One region of the Edaphosphingomonas haloaromaticamans genome, then DNA from elsewhere that is predicted to be linked to it. Evidence: riboswitches for the same ligand, from Rfam matches in the RefSeq annotation. Region 1 holds a riboswitch; the other holds the start of a gene.
What was found. Region 1 has a riboswitch for cobalamin ahead of bluB (5,6-dimethylbenzimidazole synthase). Riboswitches for the same ligand answer to the same signal wherever they lie in the genome.
Positions count from the first base shown of each region.

Region 1 (3,401 bases):
TCGCATATTGGGCCGCTGGCCGCTCAGGGCCGATCCGGGGCCGCAGCTCAGCCTGTTCTGATGCTCAGAGCCAGCCCGGCGTATGGGCATATTCCAGCTTGATGCCGTCCGGGTCCTCGAAGAACAGGGCGTAATAATCGCCCGAATATTGGGGATAATGCGCCGGCGGATCGAGCACCTTGATCCCCTGCTCCACCAGCAGGGCGTGGAGCCGGTCCACATCCTCGCGGCTTTCCGCCCGCCAGGCGATATGCTGCACGCCCGGCGCATAGCGGCGATAGCCATGGTCCTTCAGCGCCGGATCGCAGGGGATGAGCCCCAGCGACGCGCCGCGTCCCTCGGCCGGCAGGTCCCATTCCGCGCCGCTGCCGCCGGATACCCGGCGGTAGCCCATATATTCCAGCACCGGGCCATAGACGCGGATCGATGCCTCGATATCGCTCACGCACAGGTCGATATGGTGGAATGCCCCGCGATTGGTTCCGGCCATATCGATCTCCCTGTCGCGGCTATGCCTCAGCGCTTCTTCACGAACTCCGCGCGCAGCACCAGGCCCTTGATGCCGTCGTGGCGGCAATCGATCTCCTGCGGGTCGCCGGTCAGCCGGATCGACTTGATCAGCGTCCCGCGCTTCAGCGTCTGGTTCGCGCCCTTCACCTTCAGGTCCTTGATCAGGGTCACCTGGTCGCCGTCCGCCAGCACATTGCCCACCGCGTCGCGCACCTCGACGCCGCCATCGGCCGCGGCCGGGCGGGCCGCCGCTTCCGCCGGGCTGATCCATTCGCCCGTCGCCTCGTCATAGATATAGTCTTCGTCGCCGCTCATGTCGTTCCACCTTGCCCTTGAAGCGGGAAGCCCTAGCGGCACCGGCCGCTTCCCGCCACCCGCGCAGCATAGCATCCGCCCCGCCCGCCGGGAACCGCCGGCTCCGCCCGGCCGTTGCCTTGCCCATGCCGGAAGATGCGCGCCGCCGTCCTTCGCTGCGGCGGCCGATGGAGAGGATGCCGTGATGCCCTATGTCGATGGATATGTGCTTGCCGTGCCGGTCGAGAAGATCGACGAATATCGCGAGATGGCCGTCCGCGCCGGGGAGGTGTGGAAGGAGCATGGCGCGATCGCCTATGTCGAATGCGTGGCGGACGACGTGCCTTATGGCGAGCTGACCTCCTTCCCCCGCGCCGTGCAGCAGAAGGAGGGCGAGACCACCATATTCTCGTGGATCACCTATCCGTCCCGCGAGGCGCGGGATGCGATCAACGCCAAGGTGATGGCCGATCCCCGGCTGAAGGGCCAGATGGATCAGGCGCCCTTCGATCCCCGGCGGATGATCTTCGGCGGCTTCCGTTCGATCGTGGAGCTGTGAGCCGCGTCGAGATGTGATTGGCGAAAGCCGGCGAACAGGATAAGGCGCAGGGCACACGCGCCGGTGCCCCTTCGGGGGCTTCGAAAGGGAATGCGGTGCGGGCGGGTTTTCCGCCTCATTCCGCGGCTGACCCTGCAACTGTAAGCGGCGAGCCCGTGGGCCATATGCCATTGGGGATATCCTCCCCGAGAAGGCGGCCCGCCCGGCCCTGACCCGCGAGCCAGGAGACCTGCCGGCGTGATGTCGCTCTTGCCCCGGCCCAGGGACTGGCCGTGGCGCGGTGCTCCGTCTGGGCGACGTGGGGCGGCGGGCGATGCCGTCGCGGTCGTTTGGGCGGGAGGGAGCATTTGGACGGGACGGCGGGCGGCGCGGACGGGCCGCATTTCGATGAAGGGTTCCGGCACGGGCTGGGCCAGCTTCTGGCCTGGCGGCGCGACGTGCGCCATTTCCGGCCCGATCCGCTGCCGCCCGGCCTGCTCGATGAGCTGCTGGCGCTCGCGCAGCTTGCGCCCTCGGTCGGCAATGCCCAGCCTTGGCGCTTCGTCACCGTCGATTCGCCCGCGCTGCGCGCGGCCCTGGCGGACCATGCCGATGCGGAAGCGCTGCGGGCGGAGGCGGCGCTTGTTGCCGATGCCGCCCGGCTGGATCTCTATCGCTCGCTCAAGCTCCACGGCCTGCGCGAGGCGCCCGGCGTGCTGGCGGTCTTCTCGGATGACGGGCCGGAGGCGGGGCACGGCCTCGGCATCGCCACCATGCCGGAGGCGCTGGCTTATTCCACGGTGATGGCGATCCACACGCTGTGGCTCGCGGCGCGGACGCGGGGCATCGGCCTCGGCTGGGTATCGATCGTCGATCCGGCGGCGGTCCGCGCCATGCTCGACCTGCCCGATCGCTGGCGGATGATCGCCCTGCTCTGCATCGGCTATCCGCTGGCGGCCTCCGACGTGCCCGAGCTTGAACGGCGGGGCTGGCAGGGCCGGCAGGACTGGCGGGGCAATGTCGTTGCGCGCTGAGCTGCCGTGCGCCGCGGATGCGGCCGACCTGCTCGGCCAGGCTGCGCGCCGCCGTCACATAAGCGGGGCCGCCGCACACCGTCCATGCCTGGGGCAGGGCGATGCGCGCAATGCGGCTGAGCGCCGGATGGTGCAGCATCTCGGTGCCCTGGTCGGCGACGGTGCCGGTCGCGCTTTCGACGATCAGATAATCGGGCGCGGCCGCCACCATCTCCTCCAGCGAAACCCGCGCCAGCGGGCCCTTGCCCAGCTTGCCGGCCAGATTGACCAGCCCCACCCGCGCCATCAGGTCGTCGATCAGCGTGCCCGTGCCGGTCATGTAGCCGCGCCGCTGGTAATAAGCGGCGACCTGGCCGTGCCCGTTCGCGGGGATGGTCGCGAGATCGGCCTCCATCCGCCGGATCAGCGCCTCGCCGCGATTGGGATGTCCCACGGCGGCCGCCACCAGCCGGATCTGGGCCAGGATATCGGCATAGCTTTCGGCCGGCGGCAGGTTGACGGTGATCCGCTCCCCGCCCTTGATCGCGGCCAGCAGCTCGCGCCGGCGATAGGGGCTGGCGAGGATCAGGTCGGGCTTGCGCGAAAGCACGTCTTCGGCATTGCCGCGCGCCACCGGCAGCCGGGCGGCCAGCGCCGCGCCGGCCGACATCGCCGGATCGCGGGCGAAGGCGGAAAGCGCGGCGATCTGCCCCGGATCGGCCAGCGCCATCAGATATTGATCGGCGCAGAGGTTGAGCGAAACGATCCGCTGCGGCGGTCCGCTTGCGGCGCCGGCCGTCATCGGCAGGCAGGCGGCGGACATGGCCGCGAGGCGAAGGACGATCGCTTTCATCGCGCGCCGGCATGGCAAGTTGCCGGCCGGGGCACAAGCGGCGATCCATGGGATGGAGCATCGGATTTGGGGATGTGGGCATGAACCGGCTGCTTCTGCTCGGCGGGCTCGGCCTGCTCGTTCTCGCGGCCGGCCTCGCATCGCTCGCGGTGGGATCGGTCTCGCTCGGCTGGGCGCGGATGGCGGCGGTTCT
Region 1 is NZ_MIPT01000001.1:4,164,699-4,168,099, reverse strand. It holds gene BHE75_RS19330 (2'-5' RNA ligase family protein) at 1-61, shown strand, start outside; gene BHE75_RS19325 (VOC family protein) at 65-490, opposite strand; gene BHE75_RS19320 (alkylphosphonate utilization protein) at 517-825, opposite strand; gene BHE75_RS19315 (DUF1428 domain-containing protein) at 1,010-1,363, shown strand; cobalamin riboswitch at 1,409-1,614, shown strand; gene bluB (5,6-dimethylbenzimidazole synthase) at 1,711-2,376, shown strand; partial or broken gene BHE75_RS23565 (ABC transporter substrate-binding protein) at 2,387-3,208, opposite strand; gene BHE75_RS19300 (FecCD family ABC transporter permease) at 3,289-3,401, shown strand, end outside.

Region 2 (3,401 bases), 2.9 Mb from region 1:
GAGGCGGTGATCCTGAACGGGCTGCTGATCGCGGGAATGTTCATGCTCTACAACATCACGCCGCTGCGCGTGCCGGTGGAGCTGTGGACGCTGCCCATCTACTTCCTCGTCGGCGAATTCGGCTATTACTGGTTCCACCGCATCGGCCATGAGGTGCGCATCCTGTGGGCGGACCATTCGATCCACCATTCGGCCGAGATCTACGACTTCACCGTCAACCTGCGGCACACGCCCTTTTCGACCGTGTATCGCTTCATCGCCTGGGGGCCGCTGGCGCTGCTGGGCTTCAACCCGCTGGTGCTGGTGCTGATCGCGATGAGCGCGCCGGCCTTCCAGTCGCTCTGCCATACCGAGCGGGTCGGCCGGTTCGCGCCCTGGTTCGAATGGCTGTTCTGCACGCCCAGCAACCATGCCGTGCACCATGCCAGCAACCCGCTCTACATCGATCGCAACTATGGCGGGCTTCTGAACATCTGGGACCATGTGTTCGGCACCTATCAGCGGCTGGAAGATCATACGCCGCCCGTCTACGGCCTGACGCGGCCGGTGAATTCGAACAATCCCGGCACGATCCTGCTGCATGAATTCCGCTACCTCGCCCGCGATTTCCGCGCCGCGCCGGATTGGCGGACCAGGCTGAACGTGCTGTTCGGCAAGCCGGGCAAGACCTTCGAGGCGGACGGGCCGGGCAAGGGCATGCGGCCGGCGGCCGGGCTGGAGGCGGCGGAATGACGCCGCCGGACGCCTGGACGATTGCGGCCGTCATCGCCTTTTTCGCGCTGCTGGCGAGTTTGCGCCTTTCGGTGCCGGCGCTGGAGGGCAGCCGGCTGGCCGGCTTCATCGCCCATCCCGCGCTGCTGCTGCCGCTGGTGCTGGCCGTGCCGATGACGGTGGGCCTGATGATGACCGGCGCGGTGCCGGTGGCGCCGCTCAGCGCGCGTGACATGGTGATGGCCGATTACGGCTATTGGGCGGGCATCGCCGCGCTGATCACCGTCGCCACGGCCGAGCTGTGGCTGCTGTGGACGCCCAGCATGGTCGCCCGCCGCTTCGCCAGGCCGGAATCGCGGGAGGCGCTCAAGGGGCTGCCGATCCTGAACCTCGCCTTCGGTGCCGGCTTCCTGGCGCTGGTGTGGAACGCCTGGAACTGAACGGGCAAGGGGCGGCGCCCGGAGCGCTTCCCCTCCACCCGAAAAGGGTTGGACATTCCCTCATATTTTCCTAAGGAACTGCGCGAAGGCATCCGAAACGATGCCTTCATGATCGCGCCGGTGCCCCGAGAGGGGCTTAATAGGGAATGCGGTGCGGGCGGCCTCGGCTGCCCAAATCCGCGGCTGTCCCTGCAACTGTAAGCGGCGAGCGCGATGCATATCGCCTGCCCCCGATGACCGGGGCGGGCAGCCACTGGGCCGGACGCTAAATCATGCGAGGCCTGGGAAGGCCGTGCATCAAGCGATGACCCGCGAGCCAGGAGACCTGCCGGCGTCTGGTCGCTCTTGCTGTGGCCCAGGGGCTGGCCGTGGCACGGAACTCCGTCTGAGCGACGCACGTGCGGCGGGGGCCGCACCGGTTCGCGTGCCCGGCGCCAATGGCGTCCGCCGGCCATGCGCGCCGGCCGTTCACGCGGACGCTCCCGTCAGGTTCGCTGACGCCGGACGGGGTCTTGCCCGAATGTATTCCCAATTCGTTTCCAGGGCGGCGCTTGCCGCCGTCATCGCCTGTTCCAGCCAGATCGCCCACGCCGGGGATATGGAGGACATCATCGTCACCGGCGCGGGGCTGGAGCAGACCCTGCCGCAGGAGATTGCGCGCTACGGCAGCGCGATCGGGGTCGTCACCGAGCGGCAGGTGCGCGACAGCGGGGCCATGGACGTGGCGACCGCGCTGCAATCCGTGCCCGGCCTCTATATCCGCCCGGCGAGCGGGCCGTTCAGCTATGTCGACCTGGCCTTGCAGGGATCGCGGACCAAGGACGTGCTGTGGACCGTCGACGGCATCCGCATCAACAACCGGCTTTATGGCGGCACATCGCCCAACGACACGCTGCCCGCCAGCATGATCGAGCGGGTGGAGGTGCTGAAGGGCGGAGAGAGCCTGTTCTACGGCACGCAGGCGGCGGCGGGCGTGATCAACGTCGTCACCCGATCGTTCACCGACGACTTCAACGGCCAGGCCAACGGCAGCGTCGACAGCCGGGCGGGCACCAGCCTGGACGGCTATGTGCGGGGCAGCATCGGCCGGCACCGGTTCGTGGCCTATGCATCGCACAACCGGGCGGAGGGATATCGCCCGTTCACCGAGATGGAGCCCAGCGCCACCGACCGCAGGCGCGGCTATGACGTCTGGTCCGTTGGCGGCAAATATCAATATGATTTCGGCGGCGATATCGCCCTGAACCTGCAATATCAGCACACCGAAGCGAACCTTGACAACGCCAACGCCACGCTGGTGCGCGAGAGCCGCAACGATCGCAACGAGGAGATCGCCAGCGTCCGGCTGGACTATACCGGCAGCGATGCGATCCAGTTCTTCCTGAAGGGCTATTATCACGACTGGAAGACCGCCTATGTGCAGATCCGCAACGATCTGGCGACGGGCGAGCCGATCACCATCTTCCCGCCCGGCACCTTCTGGGGATATCGCGATTACGGCGCCAGCGCGCTGGTGAAGCTGCGGCCGCATCGCGGCCTCGAATATCTGGTCGGCTATGATTACCAGAAGTTCAACGGCCGCGACGATGTGCTGCTGATCGGCAAGACGCGCGAGAATGTGCATGCCGGAATCTTCCAGGTGCGCACGACGGACGATCTTTCGCGCCGCGCGCGGCTGGCGGCGGGCCTGCGCTACAACGAGACCGGCGGGGCGAAGAAGACGGTGTGGAACGTCACCGGCCGGTTCGACATCAGCGACAATCTCTATGTCGAAGGCGTGGGGGGCACATCCTTCCTGCTGCCCGATGCCTCGCAGCTCTACCAGATCGATCCCTGTTGCGAGAAGGGTAACCCCAACCTGGCACCCGAGGAGAGCCTGAACGTCAACGCAACGCTGGGCGGCAAGCTGCCGTTCGCGGGCGGCGCGGTCAGCTGGCAGGCGGGCCTGTTCGCGCGGCGGATCGATAATCTGATCGACGTGAGCTACGACGACCCGGCCTATCCCGACGGCATCTTCATGAATTCCGACGGGCGGGTGAAGGTGCGCGGCGTGGATGCGCAGGCGGCCGCGGCGCTGGGCGACGGCTGGCAGCTGAGCGCCAGCTACAGCTATACCCGGTCGCGCGATGCCGGGTCAGACCGGCAGCGCGATCGGACGCCCAAGCAGTTCGCCAGTGGCGCCATCGCCTATGCGCCGGCCGGGCTGCCGTTCGGCGCCAACGTCACCGTGAACTGGGTGGGGGATGCCTG
Region 2 is NZ_MIPT01000001.1:1,308,458-1,311,858, forward strand. It holds gene BHE75_RS06085 (sterol desaturase family protein) at 1-732, shown strand, start outside; gene BHE75_RS06090 (hypothetical protein) at 729-1,151, shown strand; cobalamin riboswitch at 1,253-1,498, shown strand; gene BHE75_RS06095 (TonB-dependent receptor plug domain-containing protein) at 1,672-3,401, shown strand, end outside.
Region 2: linked by a shared signal. The riboswitch ahead of BHE75_RS06095 (TonB-dependent receptor plug domain-containing protein) and the one ahead of bluB (5,6-dimethylbenzimidazole synthase) in region 1 are both predicted to bind cobalamin.